DNA from 3 places in the Streptomyces sp. NPDC017890 genome. Region 1 is predicted to be linked to each of the others. Evidence: riboswitches for the same ligand, from Rfam matches in the RefSeq annotation. Region 1 holds a riboswitch; each other region holds the start of a gene.
The links. Region 1 has a riboswitch for cyclic di-AMP ahead of ACH4F2_RS34765 (peptidoglycan DD-metalloendopeptidase family protein). Riboswitches for the same ligand answer to the same signal wherever they lie in the genome.

Region 1 (7,109 bases):
TTCTGGAACACGCCGTCGCCGAAGTGCGGCGATCTGCGGATACGGGCCATGCGCTCACCGCTCGGGTTCGCGCCGAAGGCCGCGGGGCGCGGCATGCGGAGCCCGGGGCTCGGGGAAGGGAAACCGGCCACGGTACCTCCAGGTGGAGTAGGTCAGGCTCTCATTATCGTCTCGTCCGACGTCACCTCGAACGCCCGATGTCACATCCGAGTTCCCTCCGCCCGTCGTACCGGTGAGGGCGCCCCCGCCAAAGCGCCCGGAACGCAACGGCACGGCCCGACGGACAGGAAGGTGGCCCTCATGGCCCGCGTATCCCTCACCCCGCCCCGGACGCTCCTTCTCCGTGTCATGGAGTGGTACTCCCGGCGCGCCTACGGCAGGGTGCTCGACCCCGGCAAGGCGCTTGCCCACAACCCGCGGGTGCTCTGGGGCGACCTGCGGTTCGAGCAGTCCGTGGCCAGGTGGAACAGACTGGACTCCGACCTGAAGGCGCTCGCCGTGATGGCCTCGGCGGCCTCGATCGGCTGCTCCTGGTGCATGGACTTCGGCTTCTGGGAGAACGCCGAGCGCGGCATGGACCGGCGCAAGCTGCACGACGTGCCGGTGTGGCGGGAGAGTGATGCCTACACGCCGCTCGAGCGGGACGTCATGGAGTACGCCGAGGCGGTGACGGCGACGCCGCCCGACGTCGGCGACGACCTCGCCGAGCGGCTGCGGACCCGGCTGGGCGAGCCCGCGTTCGTGGAGCTGACGGCCATGGTCGCCGTCGAGAACCTGCGTTCCCGTATCAACGCGGCGCTCGACCTCACCAGCCAGGGCTTCAAGGACTCCTGCGACCTGCCCGGCACCGGGCCCGCGGCCCGGACCGCCACGACGACGGACTGAGCCACCGGGCCGGAAGCGGCCGTCGCCGCACGTCCGGGCGCCTGTATAGGGTGACGGGCGTGGCGAGAGTCCGGTTGAGTGTGGCGGAGCGGCGTGAGGAGCTGCTGCGCGCGGCCGTCGAGCAGATATCGGCGCGGGGCGTGGCGGCGTTGCGGATCGCCGACGTGGCCGCTGCGCTCGGTGTCAGCAACGCGCTCGTGCTCTATCACTTCTCCACGAAGGAGAAGCTGGTCGCCGCCGCGTTCACCTACGCGGCCGAGGACGATCTCGCCCGTCTGCGCAAGCTGCTCGGCCGCCGTACGTCGGCGCTGCGCCGGCTGCGGGCGGCCGTGCGGTGGTACGCCCCGACCGGGCAGGCCAAGGGCTGGCGACTGTGGATCGAGGGCTGGGCTGCGGCGTTGCGCGAGCCCGCGCTCCGGGAGGTCACGCGGGAACTGGACCGCCAGTGGAAGGCGGCGATCGCCGAGGTCATCGCGGAGGGCGTGGCCGCCGGGGAGTTCCCCTGCCCGGAGCCCGACGGCGCCGCCCTGCGCCTGACCGCACTGCTCGACGGGCTGGCCGTGCAACTGACGTCGTACGCGGGCGCGGTGTCACGGGCCCGGGCACAGGAGTGGATGGACGAGGCGCTCGCCCGTGAACTGGGCCTGGAGCGCTCGGCGTTGACGACACCGCGCCGCTGATCCGGGCCGCCCGCCCATCCACGCCCCGCCGTCCACGTCCCGTCGTCAGGCCACCGCCGAGATCCGCATCTTGATGTCGTCCGGCGACAGCGTCCCCTTGGCCGTCACGTGGTCCCCCGACGACTCCCCGCGCAGCCGGCGTCCGATCCACGGCACCAGGTACTCGCGTGCCCAGTGCACGTCGTCCCGCCGTACGTGGAGGGTGCCGCGGGGCGGCAGCTGCGGCCAGGCCTGGTCCGGGTCGGCCGGCACCCGCAGGCCGAGGGCCTGACCCGCGCGCAGCGCCACGCGCGTGTGGCCCTCGGGCGACAGGTGCAGCCGGTCGGCGTCCCACGCCCTGCGGTCCTGGACGCTCCGGAGCGACCACAGGTCGAGCACGGGGCAGCCGTGGCGGTCGGCGACGGCGCGGACGTGCCCGTTGTACGTGGCGATCTTGCCGCGCAGATGCTTGAGGACGGGCACCCCACGGGTGTCGAAGCCGGTCGTCACGAGGACGGTGCCGGCCACGGCGGTCAGCGCGGCCACCGCCCGCTCGAACCGCTCCGCCACCTCGTCGGGATCGGTGCCGGGCCGGATGATGTCGTTGCCGCCCGCCGCGAAGGAGACCAGGTCCGGCGCGAGTCCGGCGACTCGCGGGATCTGCTCCGCCACGATCTGGTCGAGCAGCCTGCCGCGCACGGCGAGGTTGGTGTACCTGAAGTCGCCCTCGGGGCGTCGGTCGGCGAGCAGTACGGCGAACCGGTCGGCCCAGCCGACGAACGCCCCGTCGGGGCCGGGGTCGCCGACGCCCTCGGTGAAGCTGTCCCCCACCGCCACGTACGACCCGATCACTTCTCTGCTGTCACTCTTCGAATCGTCTGCCACGTCGGCCCATGATTCACCTTGGAATGTGACCTACGCGACCGTAGAAAGGGTTGACGGGCGGTGAGAAAGACCACGCCTAAAGTGTTCACCAATTCAGGAATACACCGAAGGCCGGACCCGGGGATCGGGGTCCGGCCTTCGGTCGCGCGAGACCGCGCCGAACCGTCGTCAGAGAGAGACGCCGTGCGAGCGCAGGTACGAGATCGGGTCCACGTCCGAACCGTAGTCCGGCGTGGTGCGGATCTCGAAGTGCAGGTGCGGGCCGGTCACGTTGCCGGTGGCACCCGAGAGGCCGACCTGCTGGCCCGCCGTCACGGACTGACCGGCGGAGACGGATAGCGAGGACAGGTGGGCGTACTGGGCGTAGTGGCCGTCGGCGAGCTGGATGACGACCTGGTTGCCGTACGCGCCGCCCCAGCCGGCGGAGACGACGGTGCCCGCGCCGACGGCCTTGAGCGAGGTACCGGTCGGGACGACGAAGTCCGTGCCGGTGTGGTAGCCACTGGACCACATGCTGCCGGTCTGGTGGTACGGGGTACCGACGCTGCCGCCGGGGACGGGCGACGTGAAGCCGCTCGTGGCGCCGGCGGACTGGGCGCTCGCGTCCGAGGAGTCCGACGAGTCCGACGAGGAGGTCTTCGCGGCGTCCGACGACTTCTCCGGCGCGGCGGGCTTCTCGGCCGCCGGCTTCTTGGACTCGGTGGAGGAGGACGGGGCCGACGACTTGGCGGCCTGCTCGCCGATCGAGAGCTTCAGGCCGGGGTGGATCATCGACGGGTCCGCGCCGACGGCCTCGCGGTTGTCCGAGTACAGCTTCTTCCAGCCGCCGTCGACGTCCTGCTCGTCAGCGATCTTCGAGAGGTAGTCACCGCTCTTCACGGTGTACGTCCGCGAGTCCGAGTTCTTCTCGGCGCTGTCGCCGGCGGCCTTCTTCGCCGTCGTCGGTATGGACCGCACGGCCTGCTCGGAGACGGACTGCGCGGGAGCGGCGTGGGCAGCGGCGGCGCCCATCAGCGGGAGCGCGAGCGCGGCGCCACCGGTTCCGGCGACGGCGATGGTGCGGGTCAGGCGCATGGCCCTGGTACGGCGGTGCTTACCCTTCGCGGGCATGGCGAGTTCCTCTCCGGCGCCTGCGAGGTGAGCTGTCGGGTGCGAGCTGGAGATGCCCGGCCGCGCCGAGACGCGGCTTTACCCCAAGCCGTTCCGGGAACCGGAACAGGCGGTTGTACCTGTGGGTCCCCCGCTCCTGCCGTGTACGGGTGGTGGATGAGTGCGGGCTCCGGTCGGCGGCAGGATTAGGCGTCCGTCCGGATCGGTGGTGAACGTAAGGGACCGGGGCGCGCAGGGACAAGCGAGGTGTTCCATGGACGGGTGTTCCGATTGATCCTTTACGGGGATTACCGGTCACCCTCCGTCGATTCGCGGAGCGCCGCTTCATGTAAACGGCCTTGAAAACCCGCTGTATTACGTGAACATGATGGGCAACGCACGGTCACGGATATGACGCTGCTCACGCGGCACCTCGCCAGCCCCTGCCATTTCAGCGCTAGTTGGAATTCAGGTGCTAATTCGGACAGAAGTCTTGGAAGTGGCGTAGTCGGGCGGTCGTGACGTCGAGGCCCCAGGGCCGTGCCGTATCGTCGAGTGGCGCCCGTCGGCGAGCAGCGTCGACGGGGCGAAGTGGGAGGAGTCCCCGTGACGCAGCAGGTCCCGTCGACCGAACCCGAGCTGGCCGGTGTGCGCAACTTCCGTGACGTGGGCGGACTGCCGACCGTGGACGGGCGGCGGGTGCGACAGGGGGTGCTGTTCCGCAGCGGTCACCTGGCGCACGCCACCGGGGAGGACACCGCGTTCCTCGCCTCGCTGGGCCTGCACACCGTCTTCGACTTCCGCAACGCGGCCGACCAGAAGCTCGAGGGTCCGGACGTCGAGCTTCCGGGCGTGCGGAATGTGAACCTGCCACTGAGCGATCCGGCCGACGGCGCCGAGTTCTGGAAGATGGTCCGCGACGGCGACCTCGGCCAGCTGCGCGAGATCCTGGCGGGCGGCAAGGGAGCCGACCGGATGATCGGCTCCTACCGCATGATCATCAAGGAGCGCACCGCGGAGCACTCACGGGTGCTGCACGCGCTCGCCGAGGACAGCGTCCCCGCCCTGATGCACTGCGCGGCCGGCAAGGACCGCGCGGGCCTGTCGATCGCCGTCACCCTGCTCGCCCTGGGCGTCGAGCGCGAGGCCGTCGTCGACGACTACCTCAAGTCCAACGCCGCGCACCGCCGCTACAAGGTACGCCGCAGCAGCTCCGCCGCCTCGGCCTACTCCCCCGAGGTCATGGAGCTGCTCAGCCCTCTGTTCGACGCGCGCGCCGAGTACCTCGCAGCGGCCTTCGAGACCATCGAGGCGACCTGGGGCGGGGTGGACGCGTACCTGGAGAAGGGCCTGCGGATCACTCCGGAGACCCGGGAGCGGCTGCGGGAGCGGATGCTGGACTGAGGCGTCCGCCCACCCGCTACTTGGCGCCGACCTCGAAGAGCAGGTAGATGAAGGCCGCGAAGGCGTGGCCCACGATCAGGTAGATGAAGAGCCGCACCCACAGGGCGCGCGGGAACTTCTCCTGCAGATTCATGGCGTCTCTCCAAGGGTGGGACGGATCGTGGTGGTGGCCGGCCCCAGGCACAGCGCCGTCGTCGGGCTCTGCAGCAGGGTGTGGACGAAGAGGAGCTCGACCCCGTCGGCGTCCTGGGCGGCGATCCGGTGCGGGGTCAGCGAGTCGAAGTGCGCGCTGTCGCCCGGACCGAGCCGGTGCACGGTGTCGCCGAGGCGCAGCCGCAGCCGGCCCCGCAGGACGTGGAGCCACTCCTCGCCGGGGTGTACCCGCACGATGTCGCCCTGCGAGCCGTGCGGCACGTGGACGCGCAGGGCCTGCATGCCGCGACCGGCCCCGCCGGCCTGCCAGTACGTCCAGCCGCCCGCGAACGTCGGCTCCATGGCGTCGGCACGCACGACGGCGTCCCGGTCCGCCGCCGTCTCGCCGAGCAGTTCCGACACGGTCGTACCGTAGATACGGGCGAGGGAGAGCAGCATCGGCAGCGAGGGCTGGCGCTGCCCGGTCTCCAGACGGGAGAGGTGGGCGGGCGACAGCCCGGCGGCGCGGGCCGCCGCCTCCAGGGTGAGAGCGGCCCTGCGCCGCAGGGCACGCAGCTGCGGCGCCACGACGGACACCGCGTCCGCCGACGCGTCCGGCGCCGGCGGTTCGGGCTCGTGGGAGGTCATGCCTCCATTCAGCCCGAAACTTGCCTGTCAGGCAATTTCTTTGCCTGTTAGGCAAAATTTCGTCGGTGACCTGCTATCGGTTGGCCACCGCCTGCCTGACCAGGGTCTTGCCGAAGTCCCACATCAGGCCGCCCCCGTTGTGCGCGTCGTCCATCACCTCGGTGAACGCGTCGACGAACCGGTCCGCGTCCCCCACGTCGATGATCAGCGGCGGGATCAGCTTGATCACCTCCAGGTGGTCCCCGGAGACCTGCGTCAGGATCCGGTGCCGTTGCAGCAGCGGCACCACCACCATCTGCGCGAACAGTCCCTTCCGCGTGGCCTGCAGCATCGTCCACCGGCTGCGCAGCTTCAGCGATCGTGGCCGGCCGAACTCGATGCCGATCATCAGCCCCCGGCCGCGGACGTCGGCGAGCAGCTCGTAGCGGTCCACCAGCTCCGCCAGCCGGGACTTCAGCCGCTCCCCCACCGCGGCCGCGTTCGCCACGATCTCCTCGTTCTCCATCACCGAGAGCACCGCCAGCCCGGCCGCCATGGCTTGCGCGTTGGACCCGAAGCTCGCCGAGTGGACCTGCACCCGGTCCATCGAGGAGTACACCTTCTGGAAGATCCAGTCCTTGCCCAGCGTGGCCCCCACCGGTACGTAGCCGCCGGACAGCGCCTTGGCCACGCACACCAGGTCGGGCTCGACGCCGTCCTCGTGCTGGAAGGCGTAGAACTTCCCGGTCCGGCCGAGGCCCGTCTGCACCTCGTCGGCGATCAGCAGCGCCTTGTGCCGGTGCAGCAGCTCCTGCGCGGCGCGCAGATAGCCGGGCGGGGCCTCGTGCACGCCCTTGCCCTGGACCGGCTCCACGATCAGCGCGGCCACGTCGCCCTGCTTCAGCTCCCGCGCCAGGGCGTCCAGGTCGCCGAGCGGGACCGCGGTGTCGGGCAGCAGCGGGGCGAAGCCGTCGCGGAAGCCGTTCTCACCGTTGACGGAGAGCGAGCCGGTGGTCAGCCCGTGGAAGGCGTGCGTGCAGTACAGGATCCTCGGCCTGCCGGTCGCGCACCGGGCGAACTTCAGCGCGGTCTCGACCGCCTCCGTGCCGCTGTTGCCGAAGAAGACCCGGTCCAGGTGGGGGCTGTAGGAGAGCAGCTTCTCGGCCAGGAGCCCGGGCAGCGGCGGGCAGTCGAAGCGGGTCAGGTCGGCCAGCGAGGCGTCGAGGACGTCGTGCAGCGCCTTGCGGACGACGGGGTGGTGGCGCCCCAGTCCCATCACCGCGAACCCGGCGAGCATGTCCAGGTAGTCGTTGCCGTCCGCGTCCCAGAAGTGCGCGCCCTCGGCACGCTCGTAGACCTTGTCGAAGCCGATGGTGCGCAGCATGCGCGGGAGCTGGTGGTTGAGGTGCCTGGCGTGCAGCTCGTACC
Region 2 (7,109 bases), on a different contig from region 1:
GGTGCAGGGCGCGGGCGGCTCGCTCAACGGCACCACCAGCTTCGAGCGGACCAACTACTTCGAGACCATGCCCGCCCACCAGCTGGAGCTCGCCCTCTGGCTGGAGGCCGACCGCATGGGCTCCCTGCTGTCCGCCCTGGACGACGAGTCGATGGAGAACCAGCGGGACGTCGTCAAGAACGAGCGCCGGCAGCGCTACGACAACGTGCCCTACGGCACGGCCTTCGAGAAGCTGACCGCCCTCGCCTACCCGGAGGGCCACCCCTACCACCACACGCCGATCGGCTCGATGGCCGACCTGGACGCGGCGACGCTGGAGGACGCGCGCGCGTTCTTCCGCACCTACTACGCGCCGAACAACGCCGTGCTGTCGGTCGTCGGCGACATCGACCCCGAGCAGACGCTCGCCTGGATCGAGAAGTACTTCGGTTCCATCGCCTCGCACGACGGCAAGCAGGCCCCCCGGGACGGCTCGCTGCCCGACGTCATGGGCGGCGAGCTGCGCGAGATCGTCGAGGAGGAGGTCCCGGCCCGCGCCCTGATGGCGGCCTACCGCCTGCCGGAGGACGGCACGCGCGCGTGCGACGCGGCCGACGTGGCCCTCACCGTCCTCGGCGGAGGCGAGTCCTCCCGCCTGTACAACCGGCTGGTACGCCGCGACCGCACGGCCGTCGCCGCCGGGTTCGGCCTGCTGCGGCTCGCCGGAGCGCCCTCCCTGGGGTGGCTGGACGTGAAGACGTCCGGTGACGTCGAGGTGCCGGTCATCGAGTCCGCCATCGACGAGGAGCTCGCCCGGTTCGCCGAGGAGGGCCCCACGCCGGAGGAGATGGAGCGCGCCCAGGCCCAGTTGGAGCGCGAGTGGCTGGACCGCCTGGGCACGGTCGCGGGCCGCGCCGACGAACTGTGCCGGTACGCCGTCCTGTTCGGCGACCCGCAGCTCGCCCTCACCGCCGTACAGCGGGTGCTCGAGGTGACGGCCGAGGAGGTCCAGGAGGTCGCCAAGGCCCGCCTGCGCCCCGACAACCGCGCGGTGCTCGTCTACGAGCCGACCGCGCCCGCCGACGACGCCGACACGAACGCCACCGACGAGAACGAGGAGGCGGCCAAGTGACCGAGCTCGCCACCATGGAATTCCACTCGCAGCCGCAGGCCGGCGAGCCCAAGCCGTGGGCGTTTCCGGCCCCGGAGCGCGGCAGCCTCGACAACGGCCTCACCGTGCTGCGCTGCCACCGCCCCGGCCAGCAGGTCGTCGCTGTCGAGGTCAATCTGGACGCGCCCCTCGACACCGAACCGGCCGGCCTCGACGGCCTCGCCACGATCATGGCGCGTGCCTTCTCCGAGGGCACCGACAAGCACTCCGCCGAGGAGTTCGCCGCCGAGCTGGAGCGCTGCGGCGCCACCCTCGACGCACACGCCGACCACCCCGGCGTCCGGCTGAGCCTGGAAGTGCCCGTCTCGCGCCTCGCCAAGGCCCTCGGCCTGGTCGCCGACGCCCTCCGGGCGCCCGCGTTCGCGGACAGCGAAGTCGAGCGGCTGGTCCGCAACCGGCTCGACGAGATCCCGCACGAGCTGGCCAACCCCGCCCGTCGCGCGGCCAAGGAGCTCTACAAGGAGCTCTTCCCGGCCGGGACGCGCATGTCGCGCCCGCGTCAGGGAACGGAGGAGACGGTCGCGAGCATCGACTCCGCGGCCGTACGCGCCTTCTACGAGAAGCACGTCCGACCCGCCACGGCCACCGCGGTGGTCGTCGGCGACCTCACCGGCGTCGACCTCGACGCGCTGCTCGGCGACACGCTGGGCGCGTGGACCGGCTCCGCCGCCGAGCCGCGTCCCGTGCCCCCGGTGACCGCCGACGACAGGGGCCGGGTCGTCATCGTGGACCGCCCCGGAGCCGTCCAGACGCAGCTGCTGATCGGCCGAACCGGCTCCGACCGGCACGACCGCGTGTGGCCCGCCCAGGTGCTCGGCACCTACTGCCTCGGCGGCACCCTCACCTCGCGCCTGGACCGCGTCCTGCGCGAGGAGAAGGGCTACACCTACGGTGTGCGGTCGTTCGCGCAGGTCCTGCGTTCGGCGCCCGACGGCACGGGGGCCGCCCTGCTGGCCATCAGCGGCTCCGTCGACACCCCCAACACCGGTCCCGCACTGGAGGACCTGTGGACGGTGCTGCGCAAGGTCGCGAAGGGCGGGCTCACCGACGCCGAGCGCGACGTCGCCGTGCAGAACCTGGTCGGTGTGGCGCCGCTGAAGTACGAGACGGCGGCGGCCGTGGCGGGCACGCTGGCCGACCAGGTCGAACAGCACCTGCCCGACGACTACCAGGCCACGCTCTACCGCCAACTCGCCGCCACGGGCACCGTGGAGGCCACGGCGGCGGTCGTGAACGCCTTCCCGGTGGACCGTCTGGTGACGGTCCTCGTCGGCGACGCGGCGCAGATCAAGGAGCCCGTCGAGGCCCTGGGCATCGGTGAAGTGACCGTCGTGGCGGCCGAGTAGCGGCACGCGCGCGTGGCGGCCCTGGTGACCACAGTGTCACCAGGGCCGCCATTTGTCCGAATTGAGGGAGTGGCTGACCGTCTGCCCTGTGGCGTGCGCTACAAAAAGCCTGTTGCGTTTGAGGATTGAAGACACCACGTTTAGCGTCGTCCGGGCTGTTCGTCAGGCAGTGCGCCGCACCCGCGGCACCGGACAGTCATCGCCGAGTCCCCGTACGGCGCGAGCCAGGGGAGCCGGGGACCCATCGCAGTCCCTGGGGTGAATCGGACGCCCGCGCGTGCAGCGAGGGGGTCCGTAGGAGACCTTCCTGCTCCGAACCCGTCAGCTAACCCGGTAGGCGAGAGGGAAGGAAAGGACCAGCCTCTACATGGCGTTCACGCGCGCCACCGGTAAGCACCGCCGTCCCAGCCGGATGCACCGCACCACCGCCCGCGCGGCGGGTGTCGCGGCCCTCGCCACCACCGGCGTCGTCGGCACCCTCGCGGCTCCGGCGCTCGCCGCCGAGTCCGAGGCGGAGCAGAGCGGACTCACCCCGGTCGTCACCATCGGGGACGCCGTAGCCGACGAGATCGACGCCCAGGCCACCGCGCAGAAGCGTGCCGCGCTGGACGCCGCCGCCCGTGAGGCGGCCCAGGAGGCCGCACGCGAGCGGGCCGCCGAGGCGGCCGAGGAGGCGCGCGAGGCCAAGGAACGCGCCGCACGCGAGGCGGAGCGCAAGCGCCTCAACACCTTCGTGTCGCCGATCACCGCCTCCTACGTCTCCACCGCCTACCAGGCCGGCAGCTCGCTGTGGTCCTCGGGCAGCCACACCGGCATCGACTTCCACGCCGCGAGCGGCACCCCTGTGCACGCGGTCGGCGTCGGCACCGTCGTCGAGGCCGGCTGGGGCGGGGCGTACGGCAACCAGGTCGTGATCAAGATGCACGACGGCACGTACACGCAGTACGGCCACCTGTCCTCCATCGGCGTCTCGGTCGGCCAGGCGGTCGCCCCCGGTCAGCAGATCGGCCTCTCCGGTGCCACCGGCAACGTCACCGGAGCGCACCTGCACTTCGAGGCCCGTACGAGCCCCGAGTACGGCTCGGACCTGGACCCGGTCGCCTATCTCCGCTCCCACGGCGTGAACGTCTGACGACGGACGGTACGGAAATGCGAATGCCCCGGCTCACGAGCCGGGGCATTCGCATTTCCGTACGCGGTCCAGAGGCCGTCGCTGTCCAAAAGATGCCCATGAAATCCGCCTGGCCGTCGGAATATCCGCTCGATTGGCCTAGAGTCACTGCACACGCGTCAATCGTCGACGTTTCACGGGGATTAAGGCGGAGGTCGGGCATGCGTATTCCGGCGCACTCGGTGTGCACGGCGATCCGGGACGACATCGTCGCCGGCGTACACGGGCGCGGCAGCCGGCTCACCGAGGAACTGCTCGCCCGCCGCTACGGAGTCTCCCGCGTCCCGGTCCGTGAGGCCTTGCGCACGCTGGAGGCCGAAGGTTTCGTGGTGACCCGGCGGCACGCGGGCGCGTGCGTGGCGGAACCCACCGAGCAGGAGGCCGCCGACCTGCTGGAGACCCGCACGCTCCTCGAACCCCTCGGCGCCTCCCGGGCCGCCCGGCGCCGCACCGAGGTCCACCTCAAGGTGCTGCGCGGACTGGTCAGGCTGGGTCAGGAGCGCGCCAGGCAGGGCAACAGCGAGGATCTGCGCTCCCTGGGCGGCTGGTTCCACGACACCCTCGCCCAGGCCGCGGGCAGCCCCTCGTTGACGGCGTTGCTGACCCAGCTGCGCCACAAGATCGCCTGGATGTACATCGTGGAAGCGCCGGCCGGACCCGTGGAGTACTGGGCGGAGCACGGCGCGATCGTCGATGCGGTGGCCCGGGGTGACAGCGAGCGCGCGCGGGCGCTCATGGCGCTGCACACCGAGAGGTCGAAGCCGGGACACCGGCTGCGATTCGCCTCAGAAGGCGAACGGACGAGGCGGGTGAGCGAATCGCCGCGTGAGGGAATCGCAACGTCCCGTAAACACGCCGAGCCTGCGGGCTTAACACGGGGGCCGTATACAAAGAGGAAGTAATTCGGGGGCTGTTTTTCTGCTGCCCGAATACGCGCCTGTGTACCGGCGTGCCTGTCCGGATGCCTGGGCGAGAGCGAAGCGGAAAAGGAATTGAAAAGGCCCGCCCGGTGGTCCCGGGCGGGCCTTTCGGTGCCGCTGTCCGTCAGACGGTCGGTTCAGACGGTTCAGACGGCTCAGACGGTCTCGGGAAGCTCCTCGAGTCCTTCGGAGACCAGCTTCGCCAGCCGCTCCAGGGCGGCGTCCGCGCCCTCGGCGTCGGAGGCGAGGACGATCTCCTCGCCGCCCTGGGCGCCGAGGCCGAGGACGGCCAGCATGGAGGCCGCGTTGACGGGGGAGCCGTCGGCCTTGGCGATCGTCACCGGGACGCCTGTGGCCGTGGCGGCTCGGACGAAGATGGAGGCGGGGCGGGCGTGGAGACCCTCGGCCCAGCCGACGTTGACGCGGCGCTCAGCCATGTGATGCTGCCCTTCAGGTAATCAGGGGTTCATGTTGTCTAGACCAGTCTTGTCTAGACCAGTTTCCCACATCGTGAAGCGTGCCGGGACGACGCCGTGCGCCTCCCACGTGGTCGCCGGACCGCGGCCTCGGTCCGGGCTCCGTCCTCCACAGACTGCCTCGCGCCGTTGTCGTACGCGAGCCGTACTCTGGGGCCCATGCAGACCTCGTCGGACCGGCACGAGTACCCCGCCCACTGGGAGGCCGACGTGGTGCTGCGCGACGGCGGCACCGCGCGCGTCCGCCCCATCACCGTTGATGACGCCGAGCGCCTGGTCAGCTTCTACGAGCAGGTCTCCGACGAGTCGAAGTACTACCGCTTCTTCGCGCCGTACCCTCGCCTGTCCGCCAAGGACGTCCACCGCTTCACGCACCACGACTTTGTGGACCGGGTGGGACTCGCGGCCACCATCGGCGGCGAGTTCATCGCCACCGTACGCTACGACCGGATCGGCTCCGGTGGAACGCCCGCCTCCGCACCGGCCGACGAGGCCGAGGTCGCCTTCCTCGTCCAGGACGCCCACCAGGGGCGCGGCGTCGCCTCCGCGCTGCTGGAGCACATCGCCGCCGTCGCCCGCGAGCGCGGCATCCGCCGCTTCGCCGCCGAGGTGCTGCCCGCCAACACCAAGATGATCAAGGTGTTCATGGACGCCGGGTACACCCAGAAGCGGAGCTTCGAGGACGGCGTGGTCCGCCTGGAGTTCGGCCTCGAACCCACCGACCGCTCGCTCGCCGTGCAGTACGCGCGCGAGCACCGCGCGGAGGCGCGCTCCGTCCAGCGGCTGTTGCAGCCCGGCTCGGTGGCGGTCATCGGCACCGGCCGCGCACCCGGCGGCGTCGGCCGCAGCATCCTCGGCAACATCCGGGACGCGGGCTACACCGGCCGGCTGTACGCCGTGAACAAGGCGTTCCCCGAGGACGGGCCGGAGCTGGACGGGGTGCCCGCGCGCCGCTCGGTGCGCGACATCGACGGCTCCGTCGACCTGGCCGTCGTCACCGTGCCCGCCGAGCACGTCCCCGAGGTCGTCACCGAGTGCGGCGAGCACGGGGTGCAGGGCCTGGTCGTGGTCTCCGCCGGATACGCCGACAGCGGCTCCGAGGGACGCGAGCGCCAGCGCGCACTCGTGCGGCACGCGCGTACGTACGGCATGCGGATCATCGGGCCCAACGCCTTCGGGATCATCAACACCTCCCGGCAGGTGCGGCTCAACGCCTCCCTCGCCCCCGAGATGCCGCGCCCCGGCCGGATCGGCCTGTTCGCCCAGTCCGGCGCCATCGGCATCGCCCTGCTGTCCCGGCTGCACCGGCGCGGTGGCGGAGTCACCGGCGTCACCGGTGTGTCGACCTTCGTCTCGTCCGGCAACCGGGCCGACGTCTCCGGCAACGACGTCCTTCAGTACTGGTACGACGACCCGGAGACGGACGTCGCGCTGATGTACCTGGAGTCCATCGGCAACCCGCGCAAGTTCACCCGCCTGGCCCGGCGTACGGCGGCCGTCAAACCACTGGTCGTGGTGCAGGGCGCCCGGCACGGCGGCGTGGCGCCCCAGGGACACGCCGTACGGGCGACGCGGCTGCCGCACGCGACGGTCTCCGCGCTGCTGAGGCAGGCCGGCGTGATCCGGGTCGACACCATCACCGACCTGGTCGACGCGGGTCTGCTGCTCGCCCGCCAGCCGCTGCCCGCCGGACCGAGGGTGGCGATCCTCGGGAACTCGGAATCACTGGGGCTGCTGACGTACGACGCCTGCCTCTCCGAGGGGCTGCGGCCGCACCCTCCCCTGGACCTGACCACGGCCGCCTCTGCGGGCGACTTCCACGCGGCCTTGTCCCGGGCCCTGGCCGACGACACGTGCGACGCGGTGGTGGTGACCGCCATCCCGACGGTGGGGGAGGGGCCGGTGGGAGACGCGGTGCTGGCGGAAGCCCTGCGGTCGGCGGCGGCCGGGGTGCCCGCCAAGCCGGTCCTCGTGGTCCACGTGGAGCTGGGCGGCCTGGCGGAAGCCCTGTCCGCGGCGGCGAGCACGGCACCGCAGGCCGAGCCG
Region 3 (7,109 bases), on a different contig from region 1:
TGTTCAGAAACCGCAGGTGGATCGGGGTGCAGAGTAGGGCTGGAGTGTTTCGTTCACGTCACCCGGATTTGACCGACTGATTACCGATGCCGTCGGCGGCTCCTCGCATGCTCAGCAGCCCCCGCACGCCCTCCCGCAGGGCCTGCGGGGAGAAGCTGCCAAACAGCGCGTACTGGGCCCCGAAGCCCTGCACCATGGCCATCAGCGTCCGGGCCACGGCCTCCGGGTCGACGTCGTCGCGCATCATGCCGGTTTCCTGGTAGCGGACCACGACCTTCGCCCAGGCCGCCGTCACCTCGGCGAACCCCTCGCCCAGGAGAGCGGACAGCGCGTCGTTGCGCAGCGTCTCGGACCAGGCCTGGATCATGAGCCGCGGGAACAGCCACTCGCCGCCGTCCGTCACCGCCGGCCGCTCCCGTGCCATGTGCGCCAGGGTGCGGGCGATGAGCTCGTCGGGCATGGGCGGCGGGCTCTCCCCCGCCGCACGTTCGTACACGTCGCGGATGGCGCCCAGTACCTCGGTGACGATGGCCTCGATCAGCTCCTCCTTGCCGCTGAAGTAGCGGTAGACGGCCCCCGCCGAGAGGTCCACCTCCTTCAGCACGTCCTGCATCGACGTGGCGTGGAAGCCATTGCGGGCGAAGCAGAGCGCGGCGCCGTCGAGGATCTGCCGACGGCGGGCGTCGAGGTGTTCCTGGGATACGCGGGCCATGGCCCCAACCTAAAACGAACATTCCTTCTTGACAAGGCTGCCGAGCCGCCACACCGTGGAGGCAGAAACAAAAACGAACGATCCTTCTCTCATGAGGAGCACCCATGTCCCGCCCCTTCGTTCCCCACGGCCGCCGTGTGGTCGCCGTCGTCGTCCTGGTTCCCGTGCTGGTGGCGCTGGCACTGTGCGCCTTCGCCTGGCCGGCCGCCCGTACGGCAGCCCGCGATCTGCCGCTCGGCGTTGCGGGGCCACCCACCGCCCTCGCGCAGCTGGAGCAGCGGCTCACCCAGCGCGAGGGCGCCTTCGAGATCCACCGCTACGCCGACGAGGCCGCGGCCCGCGACGCCATCGAGGACCGGACCGTGTACGGCGCGGTGGTCGCCGGCGACCGGGGCGCGAAGCTGCTCACGGCGTCCGCGGCGAGCCCCTCCGTCGCCCAGCTGCTCCAGCAGGCGGTGACCGGGCAGGCCGCTGCCACGGGCACCCCGGTCCAGGTCGTCGACGTGGTACCCGCCCCCGAGGCGGATCCGCGCGGCGCGGCCCTGGGCGCGAGCGTACTGCCGCTCGCACTGGCCGGGATCGCGACCGGCGCCGTGGTGACCCTGCTGGGGCTGCGCGGGGTGCGGGCGGTCGTCGCGGTGGCCGGCGCCGCCGCGTCGACAGGCGCGGTCGCGGCGGCGGTCGCGCACAGCTGGCTCGGGGTGGTCACCGGTGACTGGTGGGCCGTGGCCGGTGTGCTCGGCCTGTCGGCCCTGGCAGTCGGCGCGGGCGTCGCCGGGCTCGGGGCGCTGTTCGGGCGGGCGGGTCTCGGGCTGGGCGCGGCCGTGATCATGCTGCTGGGCAACCCCTTCTCCGGCGCGTCCTCGGCGCCTCAGATGCTGCCCCGACCGGCCGGCGCGATCGGCCAGTGGCTGCCGCCGGGGGCGGGCGGCTCGCTGCTGCGCTCGGTGTCCTTCTTCGACGGTGCCGCGGCCACCGGCCCCGCGCTCACGCTGACGTGCTGGTCCCTGCTGGGTCTGGGCGCGGTCCTGCTCGGCGGCGCGCTGCGACACCGCGCACACGGCGCCTCACCGGCGCCCGACCGGACCCCGGCACCGGCAGCCTCCTGAACCCGGCCGGCCACCACGTCGGGTTCGCGGCAGCCTCCTGAACCCGGCCGGCCACCACGTCGGGTTCGGGCCCCGTGTTCCGCAGCGATGCCGAAACGGTGGCGCTCGCGTGCGCGGGGGCGGCGGCGGTGCCATGGACTCGGGTGAGCGGGCGCGCGGGTGGTGATCCATCAGCTCGTGCTCGCCGACCCGGCGGAGGGGGCAGGCCAGTGAACTCGCGCTACATGTCGGCAGGTTGGTCCGCATCTGTGTTCGCTCGCCGGAGATCCTCATGCGACACACGGGCCGCACCTCCGAGCAGATGACCGCGGACCTCGAGTGCGAAGCGGCCCTCGACCCCCAACAGGCTGCGGAGTGAGGCCTGGTGGGTCGTATCGTGCCCGCCCGAAGGGGCACTCCCCCCGCTCCCGTTCGAGGGGAGCCGCCGATGCTGCCACGGGAACCGCCTCCGCCGCCCGGCCCTGACGCACACCGAAGCGGAGATGACCGGCCGTGACCTGGACGCCGTCGATCTGCTCGGGCGCCTCACAGCCGCGCGGGTCGGCGACACCTGTCACGGTCTGCGGGCCGCGCAGGCGCTGGCCGGCAAGGGCGACGGCCCTGCGCGACACGCCGGCGCCGATCCATCGGCGGGGCGGGACGGAACTGCACGCCGGCACCCTGGTCCGGGCGCCGCCCGTGCTGGGCGGTGAACGGCGGGCGGCACGTGCCGGCCTTCCGCCGCGTTTTGGGAGTTGACGCGTCAGAGGGTGAAACGGACCAAACGGCGTACCCCCTTTCGGCGTAGGAACACCATCGATTTCCGACCGGCCGAAGTTGCGCAACCCTCGTGCTCACGCAGTGGAATGATCCGCTGCGCCGCTGGTCCCAGCGTCGTCACCGCACTCGGTGACGGGTCGAACGCGGAGGCGTCCACCCGAACGGGTGAGTGGTGTGTAACAACACAAAGGGCACGTCCCGTTGGGATTCTCCCTCTGGGCGAGACAAGATCCGTGACTGACGACAAGCCCTCGCCGCAGCGGCGGGGCGGTCCGGGCGGACGCCGAGTCCTGCCGCCGCCCGGACGACCGGTCGACAGGAGTGGATCGGCAGGAGTGGAGGACCCGAGCACGACGGGTCGCCGGAACGGTCATCTCCGCGAGGAGGACGCCGGGCCGAGCAGCCCTTGGGGTGAAGCCGCACTCGTGCGGCCGGGCAACTTCGCCAGCCCGAATCCGACAGGTCATCCTTCACAGGCGGCTGACGAAGGGTTGCGCATGTCTGCGCTCAATCGTGTCCCGTCGCTGATCGCCCGTGCCGGTACGGCCTCGGCCCTCACCCTCGCCGCCATCGGCGGATCTGTCGTGGTCCCCGGTGCCGCCTCCGAGGCGGCCGCGGCGGCTCTTGCGACGAAGGCTCTCAAGATCGCGGCCTCCAAGAAGGGTTCACCCTACAAATGGGGCGCCGTCGGACCACGCAGGTTCGACTGCTCCGGGCTGACCCTGTATTCGTTCAAGAAGGCCGGCAAGAAGCTGCCGCGCACCGCGGCTCAGCAGTACAACAAGACCCGTCACATCTCCGCCAAGAAACGCAAGGCCGGCGACCTGGTCTTCTTCCACTCGGGCAGCAGCGTCTACCACGTCGGCATCTACGCCGGGAAGGGGAAGGTCTGGCACGCCCCGAAGACCGGGGATGTGGTCCGTCTGCAGAAGATCTGGACCAACAGCGTCTGGTACGGCCGGGTCAAGTGACTTCCGCTCCTCGCCCTGAAGGGCGGGGAGTCGGGCCACGGCCGGCCGGCCGTCCCGGTGGGTTCCCGCCGCGACGCGCTGTGCCGGTACGCGTATCCCTCCTGCCCGCGCTCGACAGGCCGAGGCCGCTGGTCCGGCGGTCCCGGCGGCGTCGACCGGCGCGCGGTGCGCCTCTGCGGCGCGCCGAGTACAGTCGGCGCCTCACCGCTGGGGCTCCTGCCGTCCCGAGGCCCGCCCCACGGCCGTGGCCGGCTCGGGGGGCACCGGACTGCCCGGCGGCGTCCAGGGCAGTTCGATGGAGACGGTCTTGCCGCCCTCGCGCGTGGGCCGCACCCTCAGCTTGCCGCCGCACTCCGCCGCCAGCCAGCGGATGATCACCATGCCGCGGCCGTTGTCCTGCTGGACGGCGGCGGGCAGACGCTTGGGAAACCGCGGATGGCTGTCGGTGACGCCGACGCGCAGTCTCGCGTCGCGGTCGAGCACGAGGTCCACCGTGAAGGTGGGTGACTGCCCGAACGTGTGCTGAACCGCGTTGGTCGTCAGCTCGGAGACGATGAGCCGGACGGTTTCGGACACGTCGGTGTCCGCCGGCAGGCCCCACTCCGCCAGCGTGCCGACCACATAGGTACGCGCGGCGGCCACCGAAGCGGGATCGCTCGGCAGAGTGACGGATGCTTCCAGATGGTCTGCCATGGCGACGTCGTCCCTTCCCACGGGACCGCAGCCCGACACGGGGCGGATGGTTCGAGTACGGTCCCGGACTGGTGCTTCGCCGCCAGACTGCCATCACCGGCCCGTGAAGGACGGCGATCCACCAAGATATGCATATATCTGTCGCTCGATGCGGTGAACTCTGCGACGGCAGAGCGTATTCGGACGGCCCATAGGGAGTAAGGGGAGTGGCCCATGCAGCACGGTCCCGTGGTGCGCCGCCGAAAGCTGGGCGCGGAACTGCGCGCCCAGCGGACGTCGGCGGGTATCACCAGCGGCGAGGCGGCCCGGCTGGTGGGCTGGCACCAGTCGAAGGTCAGCCGGATCGAGACCGGGACGAGCGGGGCCAAACCGGCCGACGTGCGGTTGCTGCTGGACGCATACGGCGTCGACGACGACCAGCTGCGGGAGCTGCTGGTGACACTGGCCGGCTCCGACGACGCGGGCGGCCGGAACCACTGGTGGCACGCCTATCGAGGGGTGCTGCCGCCGACCTACCGCGACTTCATCAGCCTGGAGTCCCAGGCGAGCGCGATGCGCACGCTGGAGACCACCGTGGTCCCCGGGCTGCTGCAGACACCGGAGTACGCCCGCGCGGTGACGCGCGCCGCGGTGGACGGGCTGCCGGAGGAGCGGCTGGACACCCTGGTGGAGGTGCGGCTGGCCCGGCAGGACGTACTGCGGGCGCGGCCGCCGCTGGAGCTGAGCGCGGTCCTGGACGAGTCGGTTCTGCGCCGGGAGGTGGGCGGACCCGGGGTAATGGCCCGTCAGCTGGCGCGTCTGGTGGATGCCGCGCGTCTGCCCCATGTCCGGCTCCAGGTCCTGCCGTTCGCCGCCGGGGCTCACATCGGCGTCACCGGCCCTTTCGTAATCTTTTCTTTTTCGAGCACTTCTGATCTGGACGTGGTTGTTCTCGACCACTTGACGAGTAGCCTGCACCTCGAACGGAAAGAAGACCTAGAGGCCTACACCGAGGCCTTCAACGCTCTTCTGACCCATGCCCTTTCGCCCGAGGACTCGTTGGACTTCATCGCCGCGACAGCGGCGGGCGCGTAAGGAGGCACCATGACAGGCTCCGTGTCCGCATCCCCCCGGAACATCCCTGCCAGTACCGATCTGCCCGGCGTGCGGTGGCTGCGCAGCAGCTACAGCACCGGGGCGAACAACTGCGTCGAGACGGCACGGCCGTCGGCCGGCCCCTGGGCCGGACTGCTCGCCGTGCGCGACTCCAAGGACCCGGCCGGTCCCGCGCTGCTCTTCTCCCCCGGGAGCTGGGCGTCGTTCGCAGCCGGGATCCCCCGCCGCTGACCCCGGCAGGGCATCGGGCGACGCACGGCCGTGTCACGCCGACTCATGGCCGCGTTTCGCCGATCACCCGCACAGCACGTTCGATCTGTTCCCCGGAGAGGTCCGCACGAGCGGTCAGCCTGAGCCGTGAGACGCCGTCGGGCACGGAAGGAGGGCGGAAGCAGCCCACGGACAGGCCGGCCGTACGGCAGTCGGCCGCCCACCGTACGGCCCCCTCCGGGGAGGGGGCGCGCACCGAGACGACCGCGGCGTCCGGACGTACCGCCGAAAGACCCAGGGCGGTCAGCCGTGCGTGCAGTTCGGCCGCCACCGCGCGTGCCCGCGCCGCCCGTTCGGGCTCATGACGCAGCAGGGTGAGCGCCGCCAGCGCCGCGCCCGCCGCCGCGGGTGCGAGGCCGGTGTCGAAGATGAACGTCCGGGCCGCGTTGACCAGGTGCTCGATCACCCGCGCGGGACCGAGCACGGCGCCGCCCTGACTGCCCAGCGACTTGGACAGGGTCGCCGTCACGACGACGTCGTCGGCGCCCGCGAGTCCCGCCGCGTGCGGGGCACCACGGCCGCCGTCGCCGAGGACACCGAGGCCGTGGGCGTCGTCGACGACCAGCCCGGCGCCGTGCTCCCGGCACGCCCCGGCGAGGGCGGCGAGCGGGGCCGCGTCGCCGTCGACCGAGAAGACCGTGTCGGAGACGGCGACGGCGGGACCGCCGTGCGTCGCCAGCGCCTTGCGTACGGCGTCCGGGGCGGCGTGCGCCACCACCTGCGTCGTGCCGCGCGCCAGCCGGCAGCCGTCGATCAGCGAGGCGTGGTTGCCCGCGTCGGAGACGACGAGGGAGCCGTGCGGCGCCAGCGCGGTGACGGCGGCGAGGTTGGCCGCGTAGCCGGAGGAGAAGACGAGCGCTGCCTCGAAACCGCAGAAGGCGGCCAGTTCGCGTTCGAGTTCGGCGTGCAGCTCGGTGGTGCCGGTCACCAGCCGGGAGCCGGTCGCACCGCCGCCCCAGGCCCGCGCGGCCCGCACGGCGCCCTCGGTGACCTCCGGGTGCCGGGCCAGTCCGAGGTAGTCGTTGCTCGCCAGGTCCAGCAGCGGCGAGTCGGCCGGACGGGGGCGCAGAATCCGTACGAGTCCGGCTCGGCGGCGCACCTCGGCCTGCTCGTCGATCCAGCCGAACGCCATGGGTCGGTCCTCCGGGTTTTGTAGGCAGTGGACAGACATTAGCGGTACGGCCGCCCCCGCGAGGTGTGGCGATACCCACACGGTGATCTGTCACTGTTGTGCGAAGTCTCCTTGGCCCCGGGTGGCCCCTTAGGACAGGATCGGCTCTCATGGACCTGCTGAACACGCTGGTGGACAAGGGGTTTCGGCGCGAGTCGCCGACCCGCGAGGAGGCTCTCGCCGTCCTCGCCACTTCCGACGACGACCTGCTCGATGTGGTGGCCGCGGCCGGCAAGGTACGCCGCCACTGGTTCGGCCGACGGGTGAAACTCAACTATCTCGTCAACCTGAAGTCGGGCCTGTGCCCCGAGGACTGCTCCTACTGCTCG

Region 2: another riboswitch for cyclic di-AMP. It lies ahead of ACH4F2_RS27225 (M23 family metallopeptidase); the one in region 1 lies ahead of ACH4F2_RS34765 (peptidoglycan DD-metalloendopeptidase family protein).
Region 3: another riboswitch for cyclic di-AMP. It lies ahead of ACH4F2_RS23035 (C40 family peptidase); the one in region 1 lies ahead of ACH4F2_RS34765 (peptidoglycan DD-metalloendopeptidase family protein).

Annotation. Positions count from the first base shown of each region.
Region 1 is NZ_JBIRHU010000054.1:1,775-8,883, forward strand. Features, by position in the region: gene ACH4F2_RS34745 (MBL fold metallo-hydrolase) at 1-131, opposite strand, end outside; gene ACH4F2_RS34750 (carboxymuconolactone decarboxylase family protein) at 301-885, shown strand; gene ACH4F2_RS34755 (TetR/AcrR family transcriptional regulator) at 945-1,565, shown strand; gene ACH4F2_RS34760 (SGNH/GDSL hydrolase family protein) at 1,611-2,396, opposite strand; gene ACH4F2_RS34765 (peptidoglycan DD-metalloendopeptidase family protein) at 2,598-3,539, opposite strand; cyclic di-AMP (ydaO/yuaA leader) riboswitch at 3,544-3,701, opposite strand; gene ACH4F2_RS34770 (tyrosine-protein phosphatase) at 4,125-4,922, shown strand; gene ACH4F2_RS34775 (DUF6126 family protein) at 4,939-5,055, opposite strand; gene ACH4F2_RS34780 (helix-turn-helix domain-containing protein) at 5,052-5,702, opposite strand; gene ACH4F2_RS34785 (aspartate aminotransferase family protein) at 5,776-7,109, opposite strand, start outside.
Region 2 is NZ_JBIRHU010000022.1:110,914-118,022, forward strand. Features, by position in the region: gene ACH4F2_RS27215 (M16 family metallopeptidase) at 1-1,111, shown strand, start outside; gene ACH4F2_RS27220 (M16 family metallopeptidase) at 1,108-2,496, shown strand; cyclic di-AMP (ydaO/yuaA leader) riboswitch at 2,687-2,851, shown strand; gene ACH4F2_RS27225 (M23 family metallopeptidase) at 2,864-3,628, shown strand; gene ACH4F2_RS27230 (GntR family transcriptional regulator) at 3,829-4,569, shown strand; gene ACH4F2_RS27235 (HPr family phosphocarrier protein) at 4,743-5,024, opposite strand; gene ACH4F2_RS27240 (GNAT family N-acetyltransferase) at 5,223-7,109, shown strand, end outside.
Region 3 is NZ_JBIRHU010000017.1:141,915-149,023, reverse strand. Features, by position in the region: gene ACH4F2_RS23050 (TetR/AcrR family transcriptional regulator) at 59-712, opposite strand; gene ACH4F2_RS23045 (ABC transporter permease) at 817-1,821, shown strand; gene ACH4F2_RS23040 (ATP-dependent Clp protease proteolytic subunit) at 1,991-2,179, shown strand; cyclic di-AMP (ydaO/yuaA leader) riboswitch at 2,930-3,074, shown strand; gene ACH4F2_RS23035 (C40 family peptidase) at 3,078-3,551, shown strand; gene ACH4F2_RS23030 (ATP-binding protein) at 3,753-4,244, opposite strand; gene ACH4F2_RS23025 (helix-turn-helix domain-containing protein) at 4,458-5,318, shown strand; gene ACH4F2_RS23020 (DUF397 domain-containing protein) at 5,340-5,570, shown strand; gene ACH4F2_RS23015 (8-amino-7-oxononanoate synthase) at 5,614-6,741, opposite strand; gene bioB (biotin synthase BioB) at 6,891-7,109, shown strand, end outside.